4 regions of the Micromonospora palomenae genome follow, and region 2 is predicted to be linked to each of the others. Evidence: riboswitches for the same ligand, from Rfam matches in the RefSeq annotation. Region 2 holds a riboswitch; each other region holds the start of a gene.
What was found. A riboswitch is a leader RNA that binds a small molecule or an ion and turns the genes downstream of it on or off. The one in region 2 is predicted to bind cyclic di-AMP.

Region 1 (6,968 bases), on a different contig from region 2:
CAGGCCAGTACGAGAGCGAGCAGTGCGCCGACACCGGCCAGGCCGAGCAGTTTCCTGAGCATCGATCGTTCCTTCCGTCGTGGTGGAACCCTCGCCCGCCGACCCTAGGCGGGTGGGGCAACACCGGGGGATCGGCGCGCGGCACCGGGGCTCGCCGGGCGGGCCGGGTTCGGAAACGACTGGACCGGGGTCGCTACCCTGGATCGGTTGGAGCGGCCGAACCCGGTCGCTCGTTGGAATGAACGGGACCAGGAACAACTCGGGGAAGAACGGTCCGGTCCGTCCGGATCCGCGAATTGCTCATCCCGGGGGGTGGCGACCGAGGCCGTCGGAGGAATACTCTCGGTCGCGGCCCGCGTACTGATGAGGCGCCCGTGGACGGGCGAGTGGAGGTGCTCGCGTGAGCCTGTCGATCGTGAAGTCGGTTCTGCCGGGTGGTGTCATGGAGATCGCTCCGCGAGGGGAGATCGACGTCGACACCGCGTACGAGGTGCGTGAGGCGATCGCCGAGGTGCTCGCGAAGGGCCGTCCGTCCCGGATCGAGCTGAACATGCGACTCGTCACCTTCATCGACTCCGTCGGCATCAGCGCGATGGTCGCCGGGTTCCAGACGGCCGAGGTCAGCGGCGTCAAGCTGGTGGTCACCGAGCCCAGCCGGTTCGTTCACCGGCAGCTCTGGGTCACCGGCCTGCTCGGCCTCTTCGGCGCGCCGGAGCCCTACTTCGCCGGCGCCGCGGCCCCGACCCCCGAGGTCCTCCCCGGCGCCTGACGTCGGCCGCTGGTGATCCACTCCAGGTCGCCGATGTGGCGGTGACCCGCGCCCGCGGACCCCGCCACGTCGCCGGAACGGAGTGGATCAAACCGGCGGTCAGTCGCCGCCCAGGCCGGAGAGGTCCACGTCGGCGACCTCGGTGACCGCCCGGACGGCGGTGACGGAGGCGTACCCGGCGGCCAGCAGGGCCAGGTCGGTGCCGGGCTGCACGGCCTGCCCCGGCTCCTCCAGCGAGGTCCGCACGAAGCCGTGCCCGGACTCGGCCACCGTCATCTGCACCTGGCCGAAGCTGGCCAGGGTGGCCCGGCGCACGCCGCGCAGCCGCCCGTGCGGCAGGTCCGGGGCGTTGACGTTCAGCACGCTCTCCACCGGCCCGGCGGTCAACCGGGGCAGCAGGTCCAGCGCCACCCGGGCGGCGGTGTCCCAGTGCCGCTCCGCGTCGCGTACCCGGGCGGCGGCGGAGACCGCGGCGCCGCCGCTGACGGCGGTGGCCTCGCCGACGGAGAGCACGTCCAGCGAGACGGCCATGGCGCGGCAGCCGTTGGCGGCGGCGGTGAAGGCCGCGCCCACCGTGCCGGAGTGCAGCACCGCCCGGCCGGCGTTGGCGCCCCGGTTGATCCCGGAGAGCACCACCGTCGGCGGTGGCCCGAAGGCCCCGTGCACGGCGATCAGCGCGATGAAGCCGGGCGAGCCGCCGACCCCGTACGCGGGCACCCCGGGCAGCTCCGGCAGCGGATGGTCGCGGACCACCACGTGCCCCTCGCGCTCCACCGCTGTCATCGAGGCGCTCGTGCCGCTCGCCTCCTCCAGCGGGGCGGCCACCACCACGTCCAGGCCGCGGTCGGCCGCCGCTCGGGCCAGCGCCAGGATGCCCGGCGCGGCGATCCCGTCGTCGTTGGTGACCAGCACCCGCAGCGTCACCGGTCCACCGCCCGGTCGGCCAGCTCGTCCGGGGTGGTCCGCTCCTGCGGCCGACTGACCACCACCGTCGTACCCGTCCATGCCCCGCCTCCCGTGGCCGTCGCCGGCCGGATTCCCCGCCGGGGCACCGTCATGCCGCCTGCGATTGCCAGCCCGGCCGTCGTACGGGACGATCGGGCGACCGACGAGGGGTGGAGGGTGGAGTGGTCCGGCGGGAGTCGTTCAGCTACACGGTGCAGGCGCGCTGCTCACGGGCGGACGCGGTGGCGCTGTTGAGCGATCCGGCCCGGCAGGGGGAGCTGCATCCGCTGATCGTCCGGGTGCGCCGGCTGCCCACCCGTCCGGGCGCGCGGGCCAGCTACGCCATCACCGACCGGCTGGAGCTGGGGCCGCTGCGGTTCCCGGTCACCTACCAGGCCGACGTCCTGGTGGTCACCGACGACGAGATCGTCACGGTGGCCCGGCAGCAGCCCGGCACGACGGTGCGCAACCACACCCGGCTCCAGGAGGAGGGCGACGTGCTGCGGATCGACGTGGAGATCACCCTCTCCGCGCCGGCACCGCTGTTCGGGTACGCGTTCCGCCAGGCCCGCGCCGCGCACCTGGGCCTGGCCAGCCGACTCGGCGCGGTGCTGGACCGGAAGGCCGGCGGCGGCCCGGTCCCGAACTGACGCCCGGGTCCACTCAGCGGCGGCCGGCGGGCGCCGCCGCCCGGCGGGGCGGGGGGACGGTCCGGCGGTTGCGGCCCCACGGCTTCCAGGTGGAGATCACGGTCATGGTGACCAGCAGGCCGGTGGAGACCGCCGGGGCGACCACCACGTCGAGGCGCTGGTGTGCGGTGGCGTCCGGCCCGGCGGCGGCGCGCAGGTTCGGCGTCAGCGCGAACAGCACCAGGCCGATCATCACCGTGGTGAGCACCAGCTTGACCACCACCCAGCGCCAGCGCAGCAGCCCCCAGGGGGTCAGCAGTGCGCTGGTCACGCCGATCACCCAGACCAGCACGCTCAGCGGCGCGAAGAGCCAGGTCGCCACCAGCGCCGCCGCCGGGTAGACCACCCCCGGGTCGGCGCCGCGCAGCCCGGCGATGCCGAGGGTGAGCAGCACGAGGTCCGCGCCGAGCCAGCCCAGCGCGGTCACCAGGTGCAGGGTGAGCAGGGTCTTGCGGCCGTCGGGGGAGAGTCGGGTCATGCCTCGATGCTCGCCCGGCCGTCGGGCTGCGTCGTGGGCCGGTCGACGACATCCCGGGTACGTCGGCGCGCGTACGACGGGGCCCGTCCGCCTCGGACGGGCCCCGCCGCGGGTCGGTCAGTAGACCGACAGGTGCACGTGGTTGGTGTGGTCGCTGGACGGGTCCCCGCCGGCCCCGCTGTACGACTTCCACCCGCTGCTGGGCAGCCAGATCTGCCGGTACCAGATCACGTACAGCACCCCGAGCCGGTCGGCGTTGCGGACGTGGTACGCGGCCAGGTTGTTGCCGTACGTCCGGTCGCCGCCGGTCGCGTCCCCGCCGAAGCCGCTCTTCTGCGCGGCGAAGTCGCAGGCCCGGCCCTTGGGGTGCTCGCCCGACCCGCTGGGGCGGTAGCAGGAGACGTACCGGGTGAAGCCGGCCGCCTGGCTCTGCTTGAGCGCGTTGAGCATGCGCGGGGTGATGCAGCCGTTGGCCGGGGTCGGGTCGTTGACGCTGCACGACTCCGAGGGCCAGGACCCGTCGGGGTTGCGCGGCGCCGGCCGGGCGTTGGCGGTGGAGGTGCCGGCGTTGGAGCCGCCCCCGGTGCTGACGGCGGGCTTGTCGGCGGCGGCCACCGCCAGGGCCCGTTCGGCCTGCTCCTTGCGCTTGGCCATCACCGCGACCTGCTTGCGCTCCTCGACGATCTCCTTGTCGAGCGCGGCCCGGGTGCGGGTGGCGTCGTCGCGGGTCTGGATCAGGCTGCGCAGCTCCCGGTCCTCGTTGGAGGCGACCGTCTCCAGCGCCGCCGCCCGGTCCAGGAAGCCTTCAGGGCTGGAGCTGTTCAGCAGCGCCGACACCGGCCCGAGCCGCCCGGTCCGGTACGCCACGCCGGCGATCTCGCCGACCTTGCCCTGCCGGACGGTCAGCTCCGACTCGATGGTCTTGAGCTGGTTGCCGAGCTCCTGCTGCCGCTTGGTGGAGCGTTCCAGCGCGGCCTTGGCGTCGATCCAGCCCTTGCTGGCCGCGTCGAGCTGGGCGCGCAGCGCGGGGGTGCCGCCCTCGGGGTCGCCGGGGGCGGCGAGCCGGGTGGCGGGGGGAGCGGCGGTCGCCGGGACCGGCGCGGACGACACCCCGAGGGCGAGCGTCGCGACGACCGCGGCCGCCAGCCGTGCGGTGGTACGTCGTACGTGCATGCACATGTCCTTCCGTCAGCCGCCGACCGGGTTAGCTGACGGGTTCGGGACGGAAGATCCCTACCGCTGACGCGGATGCACCCCACGAACATGGTTCCCCGGCTCGCCCTGGCAGGCGATTAGGCGGCGGCCACCGCCGGCACCGGAGGGTGCCGCCTGGCGGAGGCCGGGACCGAGCCTACCGGTACGGGTGTGACACCCGCCCGTTTCGTGACTGAGGGTACTGGAGTGAATCCTGGTGTAGGTGACACAACGGGACAATAGGTGTCCGATTTCGTCACCACTCGACCTGCCCGCAGGCGCCGGGTGCGGCCCCCGGCTCGATCTGGAGGGTGGCGTGCTCGATGTGGAAGTCCTCGTGCAGGGCGGTGCGGGCGGCGGCCAGCACCGTGCCGACCTCGGCGCCGGGGACCATGGTGAGGTGGGCGGAGGCGACCTCCATGCCGGAGGTGAGCGTCCAGACGTGCAGGTCGTGCACCTCGGCGACGCCGGGGACGGCGGTCAGCCGGTCGTGCACGGCGGTCACCTGCAGATGCTCCGGGGCGGCCTGGACCAGGATGCGCACCGCCGCCCGGCCGAGTCGCCAGGTGCGGGGGAGGATGAACAGGCCGATCGCGACCGCCACCGCCGGGTCGGCCCACCACCAGCCGGTGCCGGCGATGAGCAGCGCGGCCCCGATCACGCCCAGCGAGCCGAGCAGGTCGCCGAGCACCTCCAGGTACGCCCCGCGCAGATTGATGCTCTCCTGCGCCCCCTCGCGCAGCAGCGCGAACGCGACGAGGTTGGCCAGCAGGCCGAGCACCGCCACCGCCAGCATCGGCCCGGTCCGCACCTCCGGCGGGTCGCCGAACCGGCGGACCGCCTCGATCAGCACGTAGATCGCCACCCCGCTGAGCAGGACGGCGTTGGCGAGCGCGGCCAGCACCTCCAGCCGGTAGAGCCCGAAGGTGCGCTGCGGGTCCCGGTCGCCGTGCCGGGTGGCGGTGATGGCGGCCAGCGCCATGCCGATGCCGAGCACGTCGGTGAACATGTGCCCGGCGTCGGAGAGCAGGGCCAGCGAGCCGGTGCCGAACGCGGCGACGGCCTCGACCACCATCAGCGCGGCGAGCAGCGCGAAGGCCGCCCAGAGCCGCCCGCGGTGGCGGTGCGCCGCGTTCGCGACCGACCCGTGGTGGTCATGACCTGCGCCCACGCCCACACCCTCCGTCGCCCCGGCGGCCCGAACCCAATCTATGCTCACATCGCTATGTATGCAACTGACCCCGCACGCATCCCCCACCTTCAGAGAACGAGCGGCCTCCGCGCCCGGAACAGCCACTCCTTCTCCGGAAGTGCCCGACCCCGGGGCGGGGGTCAGGGGGTGGGGTCGATGGTGGTGAGGCGCTGGGTGGCGCGGGAGAGGGCGACGTAGAGGGTGCGCACGCCCGAGCCGGGGTCGGCCCGGATCTCGCTCGGGGCGATGAGCACGACGCCGTCGTACTCCATGCCCTTGGCCTGGAGGCTGGTCACCACCTGGAGCCGGGAGCCGCCGCGGCCGCCCAGCCAGCCGGCCACCTCGTCGCGGCGCGGCACCGGCGTGATCACGCCGACCGTGCCCTCCACCTCGGTGAGCAGCGCGTCCACGGCCTGCACGGTCGCCGCCGGCAGCCGGTCGGCGGCGACGGTCAGCGCGATCGGCTCCACGCCGGTGGAGCGGACCGCCGTCGGTAGCTCCAGGTCCGGGTAGAGCCGGCGGATCTCCGCCGCCGCCACCGCGAAGATCTCCGCCGAGTTGCGGTAGTTCGTGGTCAGCGCGAAGCGGTGCCGCCGGCGCCGGCCCAGCGCCTGGTCCCGGGCCCGGTCCAGCTCCTGCGGGTCACCGGTCCAGGCGGTCTGCGCCGGGTCGCCCACCACCGTCCAGGAGGCGAGCCGGCCGCGCCGGCCGATCATCCGCCACTGCATCGGCGAGACGTCCTGCGATTCGTCCACCACCACGTGCGCGTAGTCGCGGTAGTCCTCCGGACGTTCCCGCGCCGCCGCCCGGGCGGCCCGCTGCCGGTCGGCGAACGTGCTCAGCTCGCGCACGCCGCCGGCCAGCTGGTACGGGTCGCGCTTGGCCCGGGCCGGCCGCACCGGCTTGCCCAGCAGTGCGTCCAGCTCGTCGAGCAGGGCGATGTCGGCCACCGTCAGCCCCTGCGCGTCCAGCGCCCGGTACGCCTCGACCAGCAGCGCGGTCTCCGCCCGGGACAGGATGCCGCCGGCGTACCGGCGCAGCCGCTCCGGCCGGGCCAGCCAGCCCAGCACGTGCCGCGGGTGCAGCCGGGGCCACCACGCCTTGAGGAACTCGCGGAACTCCGGCCGGTCGATGATCTCGTCCTCGAAGGCGCGCTGCTCCGGCAGCCGGGTGACGGCCAGCCGGCGGGCCTGGGCGTACAGCGCCGCGAGCACCGCGTCGAAGGCGACCCGCCGTACCTCGTTGCGCCGGGCGCCCCGGGACAGCGCCCGGTCCCGGACGCCGTCCAGCTCGCGGCGCTCCAGCCGGAGCAGCTCGCCCCGGTAGAGCAGGCGCAGCTCGTCCGGCCCGCCCGGCACCGCGTCGCGCACCGCGCGCTCCAGCACCTTGCGCATCCGCAGCGAGCCCTTCACCGCCGCCACCTCCGGCGGGTCGGTCCGGGTCGCCGACATGCCCGGGAAGAGCGAGCCCAGCGAGTGCAGCGTGGCGGTCTCCTCGCCGAGCGAGGGCAGCACCGAGGCGATGTACTCCACGAAGACCGAGGACGGGCCGACCACCAGGATGCCGCCGCCGGCGTACCGGCTGCGGTCGGAATAGAGCAGGTACGCGGCCCGGTGCAGCGCGACCGCCGTCTTGCCGGTGCCCGGGCCGCCGGAGACGATGGTGACCCCGGAGCCCGGGGAGCGGATCGCCTCGTCCTGC
Region 2 (6,968 bases):
ACCTGCTGACCTGGGTGGCGGCCCTGCTGGTGATGTGGTGGTTCGCGGACACCATCGTGCCCCGCGCCGCGCTGGAGAGCCTCCTGCTCGTGCAGGCCTGGGACCCGACGCCCGGCTACTTCTACGCCATCAACACGGTGAGCTGGTCGCTCTCCTGCGAGCTGTTCTTCTACCTCTGCCTGCCGCTGGTGCTGCCGGCGCTGCGCCGGGCCCGCGCCGGCCTGCTCTGGGCGGTGGTGGCGGCGGTGCCGCTGCTGATCGTGGCCCTCTGGCCCGGGCAGGCGCTGGTGCCGGAGGAGAGCACCTGGTGGTTCACCCAGATCTTCCCGGTGGTCCGCTCGCTGGAGTTCTGGCTGGGCGTGGCGGCCGCCGAGCTGATGCGGCGGGGCCGCTGGCGGGGGCCCGGCCTGCCGCTGGCCAGCCTCGTCTTCGTGGTCACCTGGGTGGTGGCGGCGCAGTGGATCCGCGCCGAGCTCTGGGCGGCGATCCTCTCCGTGGCGTACATCCTGGTCATCACCGCCGCGGCGGACGCCGACGTGCGCGGCCTGCCCTCGCCCTGGCGGCACCGCCGGCTGGTCTGGCTCGGTGAGGTCTCGTTCGCCTTCTACCTGGTGCACGTGCTGGTGATGGTCACCGTGCTGCGGGCCACCGGCCACCTCGGCGTCGGGCTGCCCGGCTGGTGGGGACCGCTGGCGGTGCTCGGCTTCCTGGCGGTGAACCTGGTGCTGGCCGCCCTGCTGCACCGCTGGGTCGAGACGCCGATGATGCGCCGCCTGGCCCCCCGCCGCCGGCCCCGCCTCGCCCCGTCCACCCTGGACGCGGAGACTGCGCCGGCGCCGCGCCCCACGCCGGCGCCGCGGGCGGCCGCCGACGGCCCGCCGGCCGGCCGACCCATCGAGTACGCGGGCCCGCGCGACCCCCACTGACCCCACGTCCACCCTGGCCGGCGCGCTCCGGTTCGGTCCCCGTGCCCGTGCGCCCCGCGCGGTTTGCGGCATGTCGCGGTGACGCTCGTCCGGGATCGCGCGACACGCCGCAAACCGCGCTGGTCGGTCGCTGGGACTCCATCGGCAGGTGTTCGTTGGCCGCCCGCGCTCGTGCCCATGCGCCTCGCGCCGTTTGCGGCGTGTCGGGGTGACGTCCCCGAGGGAGGGCGCGACACGTCGCCAACGGCGGGCGTTCGTCACGTCGCACGGTGGTGAGTGTCGCGCCGACACGCCCGGCGACGCTGCGATCACCCGGCATCGGCGGTAGCGTGGTGCCGTGCTCCCGGTCGCGCTCACCAGTCCTCTGTGGTGGGTGGCGCGCTGGAGCTCCCGGCTGCTGACCGGCCTCGCCCTGGCGGTCGCGCTCTCCCTCGGCGGTCCGGCCGGGCCGGACGCCGGCGCGCTCCCCGCCGCCCCGAGTCCGGCGGGCGCCCCGGTCCTCGCCGACCTGGCGGTGCCCGACGGGTCCGCCGTCCGCGCGGCCGCCGTCCCCGCCGTGACGATCGCCGCCGACGACGCCCAGAGCGCGGGCCGCGCATCCGTCGCCCCGCCCGCCGCGCCGCTCGCTCAGGTCACCTCGATCGACCCGGTCGGCCGGCCGGCCCATCCGGTCACCGCGCCGCCGCTGCCCCTGACCGGGCTCGCTGCCGGCACGACCGGTCCCCGCGCCCCGCCGGTCGGCTGACCGCCACGCGGGGCCACCCGCGACCGCGCCTTCGAGAACCGCACCACCGCACCCGCTCCCCGGCACGCGGCGCCGCCCCGGCCTCGCCCCGTCGCCCCCGGACCGGTGTGTGACTCCTCTTTCCGCATCCCGCTTCCGGGAGGTGCCCACCGTGAACACCGTCCTCTACCAGTTCCTCGTCGAGGTCCCGACCGCCGCCGCCATCTGGTCGGCCCTGCTCGTACTCGCCCTGACCGTGCTCACCGTGCTGGTCGCCCGCCCCGAGCGGGACCCGGCTCCCGACGAGCCGGTCGTCGACCCGGCCCCGGCCGCCGACCCCGCGACCGAGCTGGCGGATCTGCGTCGGTACGCCGAGGAGGTCGCCGTCGCCGCGGCGGGCGCCGCCCAGACCGCGCGCCGGTGGCGGGAGGCCTGGCTGGCCGCCCAGGAGGAGGTGGACCGGGCCTGGACGGCGTACGACGAGGCGGAGTCCGCCGCCCGCCGGTTCACCGGCGCCGCCGCGCTGCCCGCCCCGCGTACCCCGCGTACGCCGGCCGAGTACGCGGGCCGGGAGCGCTGGCTGCACCAGGCGGCGGTGGCGGCCCACTGGCGCGGCGAGCTGCCGGTGGAGCGGCTGCGGGACGTCTTCGCGCACCGGGACGGGTGGGACCCCCGGCGGCACCCCGTCGAGCAGGAGGTGCTGCTGGCCCGGGCGGTACGCGACGGCCGGCGGGACGCGTACCGGGCGGCGGCCGGGCGGGAGCGGTCGGCGTGGCGGGACGCGGAACTGGCCGCCGAGGCGGCCCGCGCGCTCGCCGCCGAGGCGTACGCGGCGGCGGAGCGGCTGCGTCCGGCGCGGCTGCCCGCCCAGCGGACGGCGACGGCGACGGCGCGGACCGCGCTCGCGGCGCGGTGGCGGCCGGCCCGGGTGGGCTGAGGACGCGACCGAATTGTTACCCGTATTTCCGTGACTCGCGTCACGGCAATCGGGAAACCGGTCATCCGGTCACAGTCGGTGACATCGATCGCGACGAGCGGCAGGGTTTGCCGCCGTGCTGTCCGGTTGTCGCCCGACGGTCCCGGAACAACCGCCTGTCCCATTGAGTGACGTCAGTGCCGAACTGTACGGCAAATTTGTCGCCCTGATCATGTTTACGCAGCTGACGGCGCTTGGCCGACACGTGACCGACCAGTAGTGTCGCCCGGGTCCGGTGCGGTTTCCGATCGCAAGAGGCGACGCCGCGCCGACCCGCTCAATCGTGATTTCACGAACCGGGGACCCATGCACGTCCGGGGTGAATCCGCGGGCCACGGCCCGTGGTAGGGCGCTCTTCCCGCCCGAATCCGTCAGCTAACCCGGTAGGCGGTGTCGGAAGGAGTTCCAACTTTTGCTGCTCCGTCGCATTCCTCGGCTTGATCTCCACCTCGGTACCGGGGTGTTCGTGCCGGTCCGCCGCGCCCTCGCGCGCTGATTCCGGCCCCACCCCGCCGCCCGGTCACCGACCGGGCGCACCCCCGCCGAGCGGCCTCGCACACCGGTCTTGACACCGCGGGTGACGTTTCGTCACGCGCCGGTCCGGCACGCCGCTCCCGCCCTCGTACCGTGGAGGAAAACACGTGAAGCACCCCCTGAAGCGGCAGCTGCGACGCCTGGCCACCGAGCGGTCGTACCAGCTGGTCGCCGGCTCGGCCGCCGCGCTCGTGCTCGTCTCCGGCGCCAGCACCCTGCTCGCCGACGAGGCGCCCGCCCGCCAGCAGACCTCGGCCGCCGTCGCCGAGGTGGCGCCCCGGCTGGACGACGTCGCGACCCGCGGCCAGGCCCGCGTCGGCACCCCGTCCGCCAGCCCGTCGCCCTCGGCCAGCCCCTCGGCGTCGGCGAGCGCCACCAAGAAGGCCAAGGCGGACCCGGACCTGACCCGCAAGGCGGCCCCCAAGCCGCCGTCGACCAAGGTTCTCCGCTACGACTACCAGGCGCAGACCACCTTCTACAACTGCGGTCCGGCCGCGGTGCGCAACGCGCTCAGCGCGGCGGGCGTCGAGCGGACCCAGGCCGAGCTGGAAGGCCCGCTCGGCACCACCGAGATGGGCACCAACTCGGCGCTGGACACCACCCGGGTCCTGAACCAGTCGGTCAAGGGCGACCCGTACCGGACCCGGATGTTCCAGGGCACCCCCAGCTCCGCCCAGATCGACCGGCTCCAGGCCGACGTGATCGCGGCGATCACCGACGGCCGGGGCGTCGTGGCGAACGTGGCGGGGAGCGCCACCGACACCGACGGCGGCTGGCACTCCTTCCCGGGCGGCCACTACATCGCGGTGGTCGGCTACAAGAACGACGGCCGGACGGTCCGGATCGCCGACTCGGCGGACCCGAACCTGCCGTCGTACTGGGTCAGCACCATCGACCTGGCGAACTGGATCGCCACCCGCGGCTACTCCGCCTGATCCACACCGTCGCTCGTCCGGGCACCGGCTCCCCTGGGGGCCGGTGCCCGTCGCCGTTGGCGCGGGTCTCGCGCGGCGGAACCGGGCGATGGCACACTGCGGCCCATGACCGACGACTCGGGTAACCGCCGGCTGCTGTTGCTGCTGCACGGGATGGGCGCCACCGGCGACGTGTGGCTGCCCTGGGCGCCGCTGCTGGAACACCGCTGGCCGGGCCGCTGGCTGGCGCCGGACCTGGCCGGCCACGGCTTCTCGCCGCCGCTGCCCGGGTACTCCTTCGCCGGGTTCGCCAAGCAGGTCGCGGCGGGGCTCGGCCCGGTGCCCGAGAGGGCCCGCCCGGGTGACCGGCTGGTCGTCCTCGGCCACTCCCTCGGCGGGGTGGTCGCGCTGGCGCTGGCCGCCCGCGACGCCGGGCTCCCGGTGGACGCGGTGGTCGGGCTGGGCATCAAGGCGGTCTGGTCGCCGGCCGAGCTGGCCCGGGCGCGCGAGCTGGCGGAGCGCCCGGTGACCTGGTTCGCCACCCGGGACGAGGCGGCCCGCCGCTACCTGAAGGTGGCCGGCCTGGGCGGGCTCTTCGCGCCGGACCACCCGGTGGTCGACGCGGGGCTGCGTGCCGAGGACGGCCGCTGGCGGCTGGCCATGGACCCGGCCGCCTTCGCGGTGGGCGCGCCGGAGCTGCCGGCCCTGCTGGCCGCCACCGACGTCCCGGTGCTGCTGGCCCGGGGCGAGCACGACCCGATGGTCAGCGACGCGCAGCTCGCCGAGCTGGGCGTGCCGGTGGCGACCCTGCCCGGCCTCGGCCACAACGCGCACGTCGAGGAACCGGCGGCGGTGCTGGCCCTGCTCGACCCGTACCTGTGACCGGTTGCGGACGGCGGGCGTCGCCGTCGTGGGCGGCATTCGGCTCGGGACTACCTGCCGACCCGGAGGTTCGAGCTCGCCGTCCACACCGGACGTTGTCACGGCGCTTGGTGTACCGCCGGACGTTGTCCGCCACTGACCGCAGTCCGTTCGTTAGGCCTGACCAGGGGATAAAGCCACGATGACCTCTTCGGTGTGAAGGAACCACCAGCCGTCGATGAGCTGCGCCAGCAGCAGGGCTGAGCTGTCCCAACGGTCCACCAGAATCCGTGGACGTCCGGCGCTGCCCGCGCCCGTCGTCACCCAGTTGGTCACCCAGCCCGAGCTCCTTGACCCCAGGCACGCGCTGGTTCGTATGGCTCTAAGATCCTTCTCTTCGGCAGGTATACGCCTCCGGAGTCCTCGAAGGCGGATTCGCCATGATCCCTGATCCGACTGACGTGAGCGGCCGCCTGGATGTGGCGCTGGCGGGTGTGGCCGCCACGTTCCGGGGCATGACGGCCCACCGGCAGGAGTCCAACTGCGAGTGCCACTGGGGCAGCGCGGAGGAACTGGCACTGCTCAAGACCCCGGACGTGCCGCTTGACGACGACTGCTCCGCCGCACGTACTGGACCACGGACTGGCGCTACCCCGGGCCGCTGCTGCGCCGGATCCTGCCCCAACTGACCCAGGGCCTCGTGGCGGGCCGAGTAGAGCCGATGGCCGGGACGGAGAGCCTGGGACGTCTGTTCACCGCCGGCCGCTGGCAGGAGTGGCCCACCGAGCAACGCAGCGCTCTGCGGGAATTCCTGGACGCCTGGTGGCTTCACGTCCTGGTCGAGCCCGATGCAAAGGTGCCCGCCCATGAGGCCCTGACGCTCCTCGCCGAGGTCACCACGAAGCTCACCCCGTGGTTGACCCTCTGGGCGGAGTTGCTGGTCGACGCGGTGGCGCGGCGGCGGCTGGTTACTGCCGTGGATGAGTGGATGTACGACCTACTGGGCGATGCGCTCCCCTGGTCGAGTTGGCACGACGAGGACACGTGGTGCCGCGCGCTGTCGCTGTGGGTGCTGCGACACGCGCCGGCCGTACTGCGAGAGCACGGCGCGTCGACCGAGTTATACGACCACGTGCGGCTGCTTGGCCTACCCTACGCCGATCGGTGGGACCGATAATCCCGTGTGCAAGGGATGGGTGTGATGACCTGCTGATCAGCGCGCGTACTCGTCCCACGATGGAGGCCAGCGCCTTCTTCGACGGGTAGGTGTAGACCACGCGTTTGGTGCCTCGCTTGCGTTTCCGTTGGATGCGGAAGCCCAGAAAGTCGAAGCCCTGGTTGATGTGGCTGACCTTCGTCTTCGCCTCTGACAGGCGTAGGCCGATCGGGGCGAGGACCTCGGCAACCTGTTCCGGTAGAACCTCCGCGTGCGCCCGGCTGCCGCTGACCATGACCACGAAATCGTCCGCGTAACGGACGATTCGGTAGTTCGGTAGCCCAACCCGGCGACGCTTGGTCCGTTGGTAGTCGGTGCCGCTATCGGTCTGCCAATGCTCGGTGAAGTGCTCATCGAGCACGGACAGCGCCACGTTCGCGAGCAGGGACGACAGAATGCCCCCTTGCGGGGTGCCGGCGATGGTGGCCTGCGCCTGGCCGTCCTCGGCGAGGATGCCCGCGCGCACGCCTTCACCAAGGCCAGGACACGTTTGTCCCCGATCCGTTGACGCAAGCGGTCCATCAGGGCCGGATGCGAAATCTGGTCGAAGCACGCCTCGATGTCAGCTTCGAACACCCACTTGTAGGAGCGGGAGGTGAACTGATGGATCTCAGCGATCGCGTCATGGCTCGGCGCTTCGGGCGGAACCCGTAGGAACACGGGAAAGTCCGCCTCGAAAATCGGCCCCAGCACCAGCTTGAGGGCCGCTTGCAGGGTGCGGTCCCGATGTTCGCGGTCGTCAGATCAGGGCGGTGATCTGCTCCTGGACACCGAGCAGTGCTCGGCCGTAGAGCTCGAAGCCGATCTCGGGGTTGAC
Region 3 (6,260 bases), on a different contig from region 2:
TGAGCCACCTTGAATTCGTACGGACGGTTCCCTAATGTGGGGCACCGACCGCTGTGGGTCGTCTGCCTCCGTCTTCCCCTCAGCGAGGCGCCCGGCGGTCGGTCGCTAAGGAGTCGGTGCCGGTGGCAACCATGCCCCCTCATCGTCACGCCCAGGGTCGTCCGCCCACTCACCCCACCGGCCTGCGCCGGATCGCCCGCCGCCTGCTCACCCTGGTCGCCGCCGTGGTCGTCGGCGCCGGGATGTTCGCCGTGCCGGCGCACGCAGCGCCCACGCCGGAGGAGATCGAGGCGGCGATCGACAAGCAGTGGGAACAGCTCGAGCCGACCATCGAGCAGTACAACAAGGTCCGCGCGCACCTCAAGGTCAACCGCAAGAAGTCGGCGGAGCTGGAGAAAAAGATCCAGCCGCTGGCCCTGCAGACCGAGCTGGCGATGAACCGGGTGGGCGACCTCGCCTCCCGGTACTACATGACGGGCCCCTCGCAGGACATCGGCGCGCTGCTGGTCAGCGCCAAGCCGGGCACCCTGACCGAGCAGCTGACCATCCTCGACCGCCTCGCCGCGCAGGAGCGCAAGGAGCTCCAGGTCGTCATCAACGCCCGGCAGAAGTACGACGGCGAGAAGCAGAAGCTCGACGCGCTGATCGCCGCGGAGGTCAAGCAGGAGAAGGAGCTGGCCGCCAAGAAGGCGCAGATCAACTCCGAGATCAAGCGGCTCCAGGCGTCGATGCCGAAGACCGTCGTCAAGGTGGCCGGCTGCCCGACCGTCAAGGGCGTGGTGAGTTCCGCCGCGCAGACCGCCATCCGGGTGGCCTGCCAGCAGGTCGGTGACCCGTACGTCTGGGGTGCCGACGGGCCGAACTCGTTCGACTGCTCCGGCCTCACCCAGTACGCCTACAAGGCCGCCGGCATCTACCTGACCCACCACACCGGCGCCCAGTGGAACGAGGGCAAGGCCATCCCGCGCTCCGAGGCGCGCCCCGGCGACCTGGTCTTCTTCTACAGCGACCTGCACCACGTGGGTCTCTACCTGGGCAGCGGGCTGATGGTGCACGCGCCACGGACCGGCAAACCCGTCCAGGTCACCAGCATCGACTACATGCCGGTCGCCGGCTTCCGACGACCGAACTGACCCCGAGCCCGCCGCGAAACCCCCGGTCGACCGACCGGGGGTTTCGCGTATCCGGGACCCGGCACGGCATGGCGGGTTGCGGATCGATAACGGTCGTCTCTACTCTGATCCTTCGTCGGCCGCGACAGGTCCGTCCAACCCGGGCGGCAGTGGCCGGCACCGCCGAATCGCCCACGGGCGAGCCGGGGACCCAGGTAAGCCGGGGTGAATCCGCAGCCACTGCGGTAGGGCGCTCCCTTCCCGCCCGAACCCGTCAGCTAACCCGGTAGGCGGTCGCGGAAGAAGGAGCCCGGAGCCCGGTGGCACACCATGCCCCGCGGCCACCGTCGTACCGGTCGACCCAGGTCGCCCGGCTGACGGCTGCGCCGCGCCCACGCTGGTCCCGCTTCACCACCGTCCTTGCCGCCCTCGCCGGTGCCGCCGTCGTACTGACCGGCGCTGCCACGGCGGCCCACGCCGACCCCTCGGTCGCCGAGATCGAGCGGCAGATCGACCAGGACTGGAACAGGCTCGAACCGATCATCGAGCAGCACAACGCCACCCGTCAGGACCTGGCCGCCAAGCGCCGGCAGGCCGACGCGCTGGCCAAGCGCATCGAGCCGCTGCAACTCCAGGTCGACCTCGCGATGAACCAGGTCACCGGGCTCGCCGCCGAGGCGTACAAGGGGGAGAACGTCTCCGCCGTCAACGCCCTGCTCGGCAGCAGTTCCCCCGGCGAACTGGTCGACCAGCTCGAAATGCTCGACCGGTTCGCCCAGCGCCAGCAGCGCGACGTGCGGGCCGTCAAGGAGTTGCGGGACAAGCTGGCCGCGGAGAAGGCGCCGCTGGACCAGATGGTCGCCCAGCTGACCCGGACCGAGGCCCAGCTGGCCGCGAAGAAGAAGCAGATCAACGCCGAGATCGACCGGCTGCAGAAACTGCGGCTCAAGGTGTACGGCAACGGTGGCGGGGGTGCGCTGCGCCCGGCCCCGTGCCCGGCCGGCTATCCCGGCGGCCCGGCCGGCACGGCGGTCAAGTTCGCCTGCGCGCAGATCGGCAAGCCGTACGTCTGGGGCGCCGAGGGCCCGAACTCGTACGACTGCTCCGGGTTGATGCTCGCGGCGTGGGCGAAGGCCGGTGTCTCACTGCCGCACAACGCCCGCCAGCAGCGCCAGGTGACCGCCCGGGTCAGCCGGGCCGACCTGCGCCCCGGCGACCTGGTCTTCTACTACGCCGACCTGCACCACGTCGGCATGTACGTCGGTGGCGGCTGGGTGGTGCACGCCTCCCAGGCGGGCCAGCCGGTCAAGATGAAGCGGGTCGACGACGGGCCGGTCAACAGCTACGGCCGGCTGGGCTGAGCGCGCGCCGGGCTCCCGGGACTCCGGGGGCCCGGCCCGGCGTCAGCGGGTGGGCCAGGTGCGCCAGTTCTGCCAGGAGCGACTCGGGGTCGGCCCGCGCTGGCCCTGGTAGCGCGACCCGTAGACGGCGGAGCCGTACGGGTGCTCGGCCGGGGACGAGAGCCGGAAGATGCAGAGCTGGCCGATCTTCATCCCGGGCCAGAGCGTGATCGGCAGGTTCGCCACGTTCGACAGCTCCAGCGTCACGTGACCGGAGAAGCCCGGGTCGATGAAGCCGGCGGTCGAGTGGGTGAGCAGGCCGAGCCGACCCAGGCTGGACTTGCCCTCCAGGCGCCCGGCGAGCTGGTCGCCCAGCGAGATGACCTCCAGCGTGGAGGCGAGCACGAACTCGCCGGGGTGCAGCACGAACGGCTCACCCTCGGGCACCTCGACCATCGAGGTGAGCTCGTCCTGCTGGATCGCCGGGTCGATGTGCGTGTACAGGTGGTTGTTGAAGACCCGGAAGAGCTTGTCGAGCCGCACGTCGATGCTGGACGGCTGCACCAGCGTGGGCTCGAAGGGCTCCAGCGCGAGCGTGCCCGCCTTGATCTCGGAGACCAGGTCGCGGTCGGAGAGCAGCATCGGCACACCATATCGAGCGGACCGGGTGACCTGCGTGTCGGACTACGCGTTCGTACACATGTTCGATAGGATGTCCGTATGGCTTCCTGGTCCGAATTCGCCGCTGACGAGCCCCGACTCGCCGACGGGATCCGCCTTCTCATGCAGCAGTACGGGCCGGGCTTCGGCTACCTGGCCACCGTCCGCGCCGACGGTGGGCCCCGGGTGCACCCGGTCTGCCCCGTGATCACCGACGAGGGGCTGTTCTGCTTCGTCGTCGACTCGCCCAAGCGGCGCGACCTCGAACGCGACGGGCGGTACGCGTTGCACTCGTTCCCGCCTGAGGAGACCGACGACGAGGCGTACGTCGCCGGTCGCGCGCAACCGGTCACCGACCCGGCCCGGGTCGCCCGGGTGGCCCGCCTCGGCCGGGCGGCGCCGCAGGTCGACTGGCGACTCTTCGAGTTCAGCGTCGACGTGGCGATGCTGACCCGCCGCGACCAGGGTGGGCTCGGCCAGCCCGGCGAGGGCCACGGGTCCTCCGCCGTCCAGGTCTGGCTCGATCCGGTCGCCGCCCACCGCGGCGGCGACGCCGCCGGCGTACCCGATCGGCGGCCGGCGCGCCGCGGCCGCCACGGTTTCGACACCCGCCGCCCCGCCGCCTGACCGCCGAGACGCCGATGCCGGCCCCGTCCTACGACGGAGCCGGCACCGGTGTCTGCTGAGGGTGTTACGCCGCGCGGTACGCGTTCCATGCGGTCAGCATGCGGCTCGCCTGGCCAGCGGTGAACTGGTACATGCACGAGTCGTAGGTGTAGTCCATGAAGTTGGTGATCGGGTCCAGGCCGGCCGTGGCGCAGGTGTCCCGCCCGGTCGGGCACTGGAACGCCGGCGAGGCCTCGGCCGGGGTGTCGCTGACGCTGTCACCCGAGCCGGAGCATCCACCCTGGAACGTGTGGTAGAGGTTCAGCCAGTGGCCGACCTCGTGGGTGCCGGTGTCGCCCTGGTTGTAGTTGGCGGCGGTGCCGCCCGGCAGCGACTCGCTCAGCACGACCACGCCGTCCATGCTGTTCAGCTTCCGCTGCGGGAAGGTCGCCCAGCCGAGCAGGTCGTCGCTCAGCTCACCCAGGTAGACGTTGAGCGTGTTCTTGCCGCCCTCGCGCAGGGAGGTCTTCATCGACCGCTCCGCCGAGGAGCCCTGCACGATCGGGTACCACGCCGGGTTGGTCACCCGGTTGATCTTCGTCAGCTGGAAGCCGAAGGCCGTGGCCGCGCCGCCGGTGGCACCCGAGTAGGCCTGGTTCAGCACGCTGATCTGTGAGGTGATCATCGAGTCCGGGATGTTGCCGCCGGCGCGGGTGCTGTCGCGCTGGATCACGTGCACGACGACCGGGATGGTGACGCTGGCCAGCGGGGCGGCGGCCTGGGCGCCGGCCCGGAAGCTCGCCCGCTCGCGCAGCGCGGCGGCCAGGTCGGCCTCGCGTTCGCGGACCTGCTTGGCGGTCAGCTCGTTGGGTTCGTGCTTGGCGATCCCGCCCTTCTTGATCCGAGCGTCCGAGTGGACGTCGGCCGGCTCGGCGCAGACCTCGCTCGGGGCGGCGGAGAAGGCGGAAGCAGCGGGGACGACGCCTACCGCGGCGGTGCTGAGCAGCAGCGCGAGGGTCGTCGACGCGACACCGGCGGCACGCCGGGTCAGCAGGTTGGGACGGAGTCCCATGGGCCCACCTCTTTCTGGCGGCGTGACAGGGGGTATGTCACGCCGTGGTCGAGAACGTGGGGGTGACGTTACAACCGATCGACAGATTTGAGAACGACCATATGTTGCCGCTGTGAAACTTTTAGCTCCACGTGGATACGTTACGTCCAAGATCGATCACGGCGGAGGGCGTGCCGGCGTGCCCGGGGTACCTGGGTGCACGGCGGCGGTCGCCTCAGGTACAGTGGTGCCGCCTGCGGGTGTAGTTCAATGGCAGAACATCAGCTTCCCAAGCTGACAGTGCGGGTTCGATTCCCGTCACCCGCTCCACGATCGAGGCCCTGGCCAGGACGCGAGTCCGAGCCAGGGCCTTCGATGTTCCGTAGCCAAGGACCAGGCCGCGTGCCATTAGCCTCGGTCATCCCTGGTGCGTTCTCGACTGCCCGACGAGGAGATCCGCCAGCCATAATGCGGCATCATGAACGCCCCACTGATCATCGGCTATCCACCCGCAGAGAGCACGTGGGTGCTTCATCCACCAGAAGACCCGTGGGGTGACGGGTACGTCGCCGTGATGCAGGTGGAGCTGCATGACCAAGGACTCACCGCTCGGCGCGGAGTAGAGCTTGCATGGCCGACTCACGCCCGGGAGCCGGACCTCGTTATCTTCTTCCAGCAGCTGGCCGACGACTGGCGCGGCTGGGAGGGTGAACGTAGTTGGCGATCATTGGACGCCACGATGCGGATCACCGCCCGCCATGACGGCAAGGGGCACGTCTCTCTAGGCGGAACCCTTCACCAGGACTCCTACTCACCCGACGGATGGCTCGCGCGAGTATTCATCACCGTCGAGGCGGGAGAACAGATGACCTCGCTCGTTGCCGCTCTTCGTGCCCACTTCGAGGGACTGGCGAGGTGACCCGTACAGCCATTCGTACAGCCAAGTACGCCCGCTGACACCGACGCTAGCCGACAACGACGGACCGGCTGACCAGGTGTGCAGTCACCTGACCAGCCATCCGCGATCTTCTGCGAATCACCTGGTCAGCAGGCCCTGCTAGCGTCAGCCGCACATAGATGATCAGTCGGAGGCCAGCAGGAATGACCCCCACGTTCCCCGAGACCCGCCTGCTGGCGGGCGATCTCTTGCTGCGGCCCTTCTCCGCAATCGACATCGAGGAAAATCAGATCGCTTGCGCGGACCCGCTCATCCAGCAGTGGCTCCCGCTGCCCCAGCCCTACACCCGCCAGGACTCCGCTGACTGGTGCACCAAGATCTCCCATTCCCTGCGGGAGACCGGAGACGGGATCCACTTCGCGATCGTCGACGCGAACACAGACCGCCTCCTCGGCACCGTCGGCCTGAAGAAGACCGACTGGCGCGGCCTGGTCAGCGAGATCGGCTACGCGGTCGCCCCCTGGGCTCGCGGCCGAGGCATCGCGGCCGAAGCCACGCGGACCATCGGTCACTGGCTACTGGTTGACCACCGC
Region 4 (6,968 bases), 1.6 Mb from region 2:
TCATCCACCTGCCCGACGACCGGCTGCCGGCCGCCTTCGCCGAGTTTCACCGGGTCCTCGCTCCCGGTGGGCACCTGCTGCTGGCCTTCCAGGTCGGCGACGAGCCGATGCACCGCACCGACATGTGGGGGCGCCCGGTCTCCCTCACCTTCCATCGCCGCCGGCCCGAGGAGGTGGCGCTGCTGCTGCACGCTGCCGGGCTGGACGTGCACGCCCGGCTGTGCCGCGAGCCGCAGGGGGTGGACGGGCGGCTGGAATCCACGCCGCAGGCGTGCCTGCTGGCCCGCCGCCCCAGTGGCGACCGGCGGTGACCGGACGACCACGACGGCTCGTATCCTTCTCCCCGGATCCTGTCCCGTGGACCGAAACGAGCCGATGAGGAGGTTGGTGTGAGCAGCCGGACCGAGACGTTGGAGTTCCAGGCCGAGACGCGTCAACTGCTGCAGTTGATGGTGCACTCGATCTACTCGCACAAGGACGTCTTCCTGCGGGAGCTGGTCTCCAACGCCTCCGACGCGCTGGACAAGCTGCGGCTGGAGTCGCTGGTCGACGGCGACCTCGACGTCGACACCGCCGACCTGCACATCGAGATCGAGACCGACCCGGCGGCCCGCACCCTCACCGTGCGCGACAACGGCATCGGCATGTCCCGCGAGGACGTCGTCTCCCTGATCGGCACCATCGCCCGCTCGGGCACGGCCGAGCTGCTGCGCAAGCTGAAGGAGTCCCGGGAGGCGGCCGCTCAGGACCTGATCGGCCAGTTCGGCGTCGGCTTCTACTCGACGTTCATGGTGGCCGACACCGTGACCCTGCTGACCCGTCGGGCCGGCCAGACCGAGGGCACCCGCTGGGAGTCCACCGGCGAGGGCACCTATGTCGTGGAGACGGTCGACGACGCCCCGCAGGGCACCTCGGTCACCGTGCACCTGAAGCCGGCCGACAGCGAGGACAACCTCGCCGACTACAGCGACCACGGGAAGATCCGCGAGATCGTCAAGCGGTACTCCGACTTCATCGCCTGGCCGATCCGGCTCGTCACGCCGGACGCCGAGCCGGTCACCCTCAACTCGATGAAGGCGCTCTGGGCGCGGCCGCGCGACGAGGTCGCCGAGGAGGAGTACCGCGACTTCTACCGGCACGTCAGCCACGACTGGGCCGACCCGCTGGAGACCATCCACATGCGGGGTGAGGGCGTCTTCGAGTACGAGGCGCTGCTCTTCATCCCCACGCACGCCCCGTTCGACCTGTTCATGGCCGACGGCCGGCGCGGGGTGCAGCTGTACGTCAAGCGGGTGTTCGTGATGGACGACTGCGCCGCGCTCATGCCCAACTACCTGCGCTTCGTCAAGGGCGTGGTGGATGCGCACGACCTGTCGCTGAACATCTCCCGGGAGATCCTCCAGCAGGACCGGCAGATCCAGATCGTGCGCCGCCGACTGGTCCGCAAGGTGCTCGCCACCGTCAAGGAGATGCGCACCGAGCACGCCGACCGGTATCGGACCTTCTGGTCGGAGTTCGGCCGGGTGGTCAAGGAGGGGCTGCTGGAGGACCCGGACAACCAGCAGGCGATCCTCGACATCGTCTCGGTCGCCTCCACCCACGACGCCACCGAGCCCACCACGCTGCGCGAGTACGTCGAGCGGATGAAGGACGGCCAGGAGGAGATCTACTACGCCACCGGCGAGACCCGGGCCATGCTGGAGAACTCGCCGCACATGGAGGCCTTCCGCGCCAAGGGCTACGAGGTGCTGCTGCTCACCGACCCGGTCGACGAGGTGTGGGTGGAGCGGGTCGCGCAGTTCGACGGCCGGCCGCTGCGCTCGATCGCCAAGGGCCAGGTGGACCTGGACACCGAGCAGGAGCGCGAGGAGGCCGAAACGGAACGGGAGCGGCAGACCAAGGAGTACGCCGCCCTGCTCGCCTTCCTCGGCGGCGCGCTGGCCGACAACGTCAAGGAGGTCCGGCTCTCCTCCCGCCTGACCACCTCGCCGGCCTGCATCGTCGGCGACGCGCACGACATCACGCCCACGCTGGAGAAGATGTACCGCGCGATGGGGCAGGAGGTGCCGAAGGTGAAGCGCATCCTCGAACTCAACCCGACCCACCCACTGGTCACCGGCCTGCGCGCGGCGCACGAGCGCGGCGGCGACGAGGGTGCCCTCACCGAGACCGCCGAGCTGCTGTACGGCATGGCGCTGCTCGCCGAGGGCGGCGACCTGGCCGACCCGGCCCGGTTTGCCCGGGTCCTCGCCGACCGGCTGGCCCGCACCCTCTGACGCGACGACGGCCCCGGCCCGGTGCAGCGCCGGGCCGGGGCCGCCTGCTCAGGAACCGACCCGCACGCCCATCGCCGCCCAGGTGGCCGGGCCGACCACCCCGTCCACGGTCAGCCCCCGCATGCCCTGGTACCAGCGCACCCCGGCCTCGGTCTTCGCGTCGAAGGCGCCGCTCGCGGGGCCGCACCGCTTCGCGCCGACGAACCGCTGTACGAAGGCCACGTCCCCGCCCTTGCTGCCGCGCCGCAGCGTCCGCGAGCCCGGTCTGCCCCCGGACACCGGCGTCGCCGGTCGCCCGCTGGGCACCGAAGGGGCCGGCTTGACGGCCGCGCGCAGGGCCGCCACGGTACGCGGACCGACCACCCCGTCGGCGGTGAGCTTCCGGGCGGTCTGGAACGACCGTACCCAGGCGGCCACGGCCGGCCCGAACACCCCGTCGGCCGTCAGCCGGGCCCCGAGGCGGTTGGCGACGGCCTGCAACTCCCGGACGTCGCCGCCCCGGCAGCCGGCGCGCAGCACCCGGTCGCCGAGCCGAGCCGTCGTGGCGGTGGCGATGCCCCACGGGTGGCGGCTGTCCTCCAGGCTCCGCTGGTGGCTGACGCTGACGTGCAGGTGCTTGTCGTGCGGGTTCGGCCCGGTGTACCGGGCCGGCCGGAAGCTGCGGGTACGGCTCCAGATCTTCCGGTCGTAGATGACGTACTGGGTGGACGGATGGCTGACGGCCTGCCGGACGACCAGCAGCGGGTCGATCCCGTCGACGTCCACGTCCACCGCGTTGACCGACTGGTCGTCACTGTCCGGATTGTGGTCCGAGCGGCGCGCCTGGTGACTGGCGTCGCCCAACCAGCCGTCGGACTTGCGGTCCCGCTGCGGCCACCGGGTGTCTATCTCCTCGCGCAGCACCCGCAGCGCGGGCGCCAGGTGCACGCCCATCTCACTCCTCCTCTTCCAGCGCGGCGGCCAGGTCGAAGTCGACCTCGTCGCCGGCCAGGCTCTCCGGGTCGTCGTCCTCGTCCAAGGTGGCGACGAGGTAGTCGGTGTCGATGCTGACGGTGTCCATGGAGCGTCCTTCCTCTCGCGGATGGTCGGCCGCCGCGAACCGGGGCGGACCGTGCCGGCCAGGGCGACGGCGCCCGGCATCCGGCGGGTCCGACCCGTCGGCGCCGCGGCCGCGCTCTGCTCCCTACCGTCCGAGTCGGCGGCCGGGCTGCCCAGACATGAGTCGCCAATCAGCGGCAACGCTGACCGTCCGGCGGCGCGGGCCGCCGATCGAGGCCGCCTGACCAGCGAAGACGGCGAGACGACGGCACCTGATCCGCCGCTCGGAGCGAGGCTTTCGGCCCAGTCCTGACAGGTTCCCGACCGGCCCTTGTAGAGCACCGCCGACCAACCCGCAACTCGAAGGACGAAGCCGTCGCTCAGCCGGGTGAAGAACTTCACAAGAGGTGGGCAATCGCCCGAAACAGTTCCTAACGTCGTTCGTGTTCGCGATCGCGGACACCACGGCCGGTAACGCCTAATCCATGCCGCCGGCCGGTGGGACCTTTTCAGCGGGCATGGAGCGGGGGACCCACACGTTCCTCGGTGCACGTCACCTCGGGGTGAAGCCGCCCACGGGCGGCCGGGCTCCTCGGCCCGAACCCGACAGCTCACCTCGTCGGCGTGGAGGAATCCACATGGCAACTGAATACACCGCCCGTCACCGACGGGTCAGCTCGCGCCGCATCGCCGTCGGCACGCTCGCCGTCGGTGCGGTCACCGGGGTCGCCGCCGTCCTGGCGCCGGCGTCGCCGGCGAGCGCCGCCAGCGTCAACTGGGACGCGATCGCCCAGTGCGAGTCCGGCGGCAACTGGCACATCAACACCGGCAACGGCTACTACGGCGGCCTGCAGTTCTCGCAGAGCACCTGGTCCGGCTACGGCGGCAAGAAGTACGCCTCCCGCGCCGACCTGGCCAGCCGTGGCGAGCAGATCGCGATCGCCGAGAAGGTGCTCGACGGTCAGGGCATCGGCGCCTGGCCGACCTGCGGCCGGAAGGGTGGCTCCACCAAGAGCTACTCCACCCCCTCGGAGAAGTCGGAGAAGTCGCAGAAGCAGCGGCGCTCCGGCTCGTCGAAGGCCACCTCCACCGAGCGGTCCTCGCGGGAGCAGCACAGCACCCGCAGCCAGCGGCGCAGCGCGCCGGCCGGGACCGGCGACGTGTACGTGGTGCGGCCGGGTGACACCCTGTCGCAGATCGCCGACGCCCGGGACCTGGCCGGTGGCTGGCAGGCGCTGTACGAGCGCAACAAGCGCGTGGTCGGCGCCGACCCGGGGCTGATCTTCCCCGGTCAGAAGCTCAGCCTCTGACCCCAGCACCCGGGCACTGTGACGACGCCCGGCCGGACGACCGGCCGGGCGTCGCCGCGTCCACGGCGACGTCGTGGTTCGGGCCGCTGCCGACGGGGTACCCGGCGCGCGTGGACCGGCCCGCCGGCGCGTCCGCGTCGCCGGTCGTCGGGCCGTCGGCCGGGGGCGGGGGATAGGGTTGGCCCTGGTGTGCCGGGAAGTCTGGTCGGCGATGGATGACGCGACCCCTGCCGACGAGGAGACCCCGTGACCGACGCCCCCCGGCGCCGTACCAGCCTGTTCGCCCGCCGCTCCTGGGGCGAGACCAGCCGCATCTCCGCCATCCTGCGCAAGGAGACCGTGGGCGGGGCGCTCCTGCTCGTCGGGGCGCTGCTCGCGCTGCTCTGGTCGAACTCACCCTGGGCGGACGGCTACCGGGCGCTGCGTGACCTCACCGTCGGCCCGGCGTCGCTGCACCTCGATCTCACCCTCGCCACCTGGGCCGCCGACGGGCTGCTGGCGATCTTCTTCTTCGTCGCCGGGCTGGAACTCAAGCGCGAGTTCGTCGCCGGCGACCTGCGCGACCCGCGCCGGGCCGCGGTGCCGGTGGCGGCGGCGGTCGGCGGGGTGGCCGTACCCGCCGTGCTGTTCGTCCTCATCGCCGGGGTCGACGGCGCCCGGGGGTGGGCAATCCCGACGGCCACCGACATCGCATTCGCCCTGGCGGTGCTCGCGGTGGTGGGACGGCTGCTGCCCTCGGCGCTGCGTACCTTCCTGCTCACCCTGGCGGTCGTCGACGACCTGCTCGCCATCGTCATCATCGCCGTCTTCTACACCTCCAGCCTCGCCGTGCCGCCGCTGCTGGCCGCCCTGGTGCCGCTCGCGCTCTTCGCCGTGCTGGTGCAGCGCCGGGTCCGGTCCTGGTGGCTGCTGCTGCCGCTGGCCGCCGTGACCTGGACGCTGGTGCACGCCTCGGGGGTGCACGCCACGGTGGCGGGCGTGCTGCTCGCCTTCACCGTCCCGGTGCTGCGCAGCGAGGCCGCCGGCGGGCCGGACGCCGGGCCGGGCCTGGCCGAGCACTTCGAGCACCGGTTCCGGCCGATCTCCGCCGGGGTGGCGGTGCCGATCTTCGCGTTCCTCTCCGCCGGTGTCACGGTCGGCGGCCTGGCCGGGCTGGCCACCGCGCTGACCGACCGGGTCGCGGCCGGCATCGTGGTCGGCCTGGTGGTCGGCAAGCCGGTGGGCATCCTGGCCGCCACCTGGCTGGTGTCCCGGTTCACCCGGGCCAACCTCGACGAGGGGCTGAACTGGGTCGACGTGCTCGGCCTGGCGCTGCTCGGCGGGATCGGGTTCACCGTGTCGCTGCTGATCGGCGAGCTGGCCTTCGGCCTGGGCAGCGCGCGTGACGACCACGTCAAGGTCGCGGTGCTCACCGGGTCGCTGCTCTCCGCGCTGCTGGCGACGGTGATCCTGCGCGCCCGCACCCGGGTCTACCGGCGGGTGCACGAGATCGAGACGCTCGACGAGGACCACGACGGCGTCCCGGACGTCTTCGAGCCGAAGGCGGACGGCCATGTCGACTGAACCGAGCCGGCTGTCGGCGGTAGATCCGGATCAAGCCGGGCAAGAAGCCGGCCTTCACCGCCGAGGGGTCGAAAGCGTGCCCCGGCACGGCCGAGGTGCGTCCCTTCCGAACCAGGGAATCCGTCCGAGCGCTCCTGGCGCCGTGACTGGTTCCACCGTCGAGCAGGCGATCACCCGTGTGAGTTCGGAGGCTTGGCCTTCTGCGGGTAGATCGTCTCGTGACGGGCCAGCATGGCAACGAACTCGCCGATCTTCCGCTCGCGGGTCTGCGCCCGTTTGACGGCGTTGACGCGGTGGATGAGGGCGAACCGGTTGGTTTTGGTGAGTACGTCGAACATGGCCTGGGCGGCGGGGTCGGCGGCGATGGCGGCGAGGAGGTCGGCCGGTACCTCGGCTTCCGACGGCGGGGCGTAGGCGGCCGCCCACCGCCCGTCCGCCTTCGCGGCTTCTACCGCGGCGCGGCCTGGGGGCAGCATTCGCCCCTGCGCCTCGAGCCGGGCCACGTGGGCGACGTTGCGTTGTGACCAGGAACTGCGGGGCCTGCGAGGGGTGAACCGGATCCAGGAGGTTTCCTGATCCCGTTTACGGGCCTGCCCGTCGATCCAGCCGAAACACAGGGCCTCGTCGACCGCCTGCTGCCAGGTCAGCGTCGTGACTGTGCCGCCCTTCTTGGTCAGGGCGAGCCAGACGCCGGGCGACGTGGCGTGGTTGGCCGACAACCACGCGCGCAGCGCGTCGGCGTCCGCGACGATCAACTCATCCAATTCGGCGCTCGCCATGA

Region 1: linked by a shared signal. The riboswitch ahead of FHX75_RS24345 (coiled-coil domain-containing protein) and the one ahead of FHX75_RS10560 (C39 family peptidase) in region 2 are both predicted to bind cyclic di-AMP.
Region 3: linked by a shared signal. The riboswitch ahead of FHX75_RS16200 (C40 family peptidase) and the one ahead of FHX75_RS10560 (C39 family peptidase) in region 2 are both predicted to bind cyclic di-AMP.
Region 4: linked by a shared signal. The riboswitch ahead of FHX75_RS03345 (LysM peptidoglycan-binding domain-containing protein) and the one ahead of FHX75_RS10560 (C39 family peptidase) in region 2 are both predicted to bind cyclic di-AMP.

The regions. Positions count from the first base shown of each region.
Region 1 is NZ_VIXA01000003.1:732,134-739,101, forward strand. It holds gene FHX75_RS30955 (hypothetical protein) at 1-62, opposite strand, end outside; gene FHX75_RS24325 (STAS domain-containing protein) at 401-769, shown strand; gene surE (5'/3'-nucleotidase SurE) at 869-1,693, opposite strand; gene FHX75_RS30960 (hypothetical protein) at 1,690-1,827, opposite strand; gene FHX75_RS24335 (SRPBCC family protein) at 1,885-2,364, shown strand; gene FHX75_RS24340 (hypothetical protein) at 2,378-2,881, opposite strand; gene FHX75_RS24345 (coiled-coil domain-containing protein) at 2,999-4,054, opposite strand; cyclic di-AMP (ydaO/yuaA leader) riboswitch at 4,059-4,190, opposite strand; gene FHX75_RS24350 (cation diffusion facilitator family transporter) at 4,332-5,246, opposite strand; gene FHX75_RS24355 (HelD family protein) at 5,408-6,968, opposite strand, start outside.
Region 2 is NZ_VIXA01000001.1:2,339,748-2,346,715, reverse strand. It holds gene FHX75_RS10575 (acyltransferase family protein) at 1-926, shown strand, start outside; gene FHX75_RS10570 (hypothetical protein) at 1,264-1,671, shown strand; gene FHX75_RS10565 (hypothetical protein) at 1,823-2,587, shown strand; cyclic di-AMP (ydaO/yuaA leader) riboswitch at 2,891-3,031, shown strand; gene FHX75_RS10560 (C39 family peptidase) at 3,268-4,095, shown strand; gene FHX75_RS10555 (alpha/beta fold hydrolase) at 4,201-4,956, shown strand; gene FHX75_RS30690 (hypothetical protein) at 5,110-5,271, opposite strand; gene FHX75_RS31565 (hypothetical protein) at 5,657-6,112, shown strand; partial or broken gene FHX75_RS31965 (hypothetical protein) at 6,303-6,536, opposite strand; gene FHX75_RS31560 (hypothetical protein) at 6,498-6,659, shown strand; gene FHX75_RS10540 (acyl-CoA dehydrogenase family protein) at 6,891-6,968, opposite strand, start outside.
Region 3 is NZ_VIXA01000002.1:1,085,991-1,092,250, reverse strand. It holds gene FHX75_RS16205 (C40 family peptidase) at 117-1,133, shown strand; cyclic di-AMP (ydaO/yuaA leader) riboswitch at 1,284-1,420, shown strand; gene FHX75_RS16200 (C40 family peptidase) at 1,433-2,473, shown strand; gene dcd (dCTP deaminase) at 2,516-3,094, opposite strand; gene FHX75_RS16190 (pyridoxamine 5'-phosphate oxidase family protein) at 3,173-3,739, shown strand; gene FHX75_RS16185 (zinc metalloprotease) at 3,804-4,790, opposite strand; tRNA gene FHX75_RS16180 (tRNA-Gly) at 5,026-5,099, shown strand; gene FHX75_RS16175 (DUF6228 family protein) at 5,248-5,688, shown strand; gene FHX75_RS16170 (GNAT family N-acetyltransferase) at 5,871-6,260, shown strand, end outside.
Region 4 is NZ_VIXA01000001.1:730,726-737,693, forward strand. It holds gene FHX75_RS03330 (class I SAM-dependent DNA methyltransferase) at 1-311, shown strand, start outside; gene htpG (molecular chaperone HtpG) at 390-2,276, shown strand; gene FHX75_RS03340 (peptidoglycan-binding domain-containing protein) at 2,325-3,209, opposite strand; gene FHX75_RS31905 (hypothetical protein) at 3,211-3,336, opposite strand; cyclic di-AMP (ydaO/yuaA leader) riboswitch at 3,780-3,954, shown strand; gene FHX75_RS03345 (LysM peptidoglycan-binding domain-containing protein) at 3,953-4,624, shown strand; gene nhaA (Na+/H+ antiporter NhaA) at 4,871-6,187, shown strand; gene FHX75_RS03355 (YdeI/OmpD-associated family protein) at 6,358-6,966, opposite strand.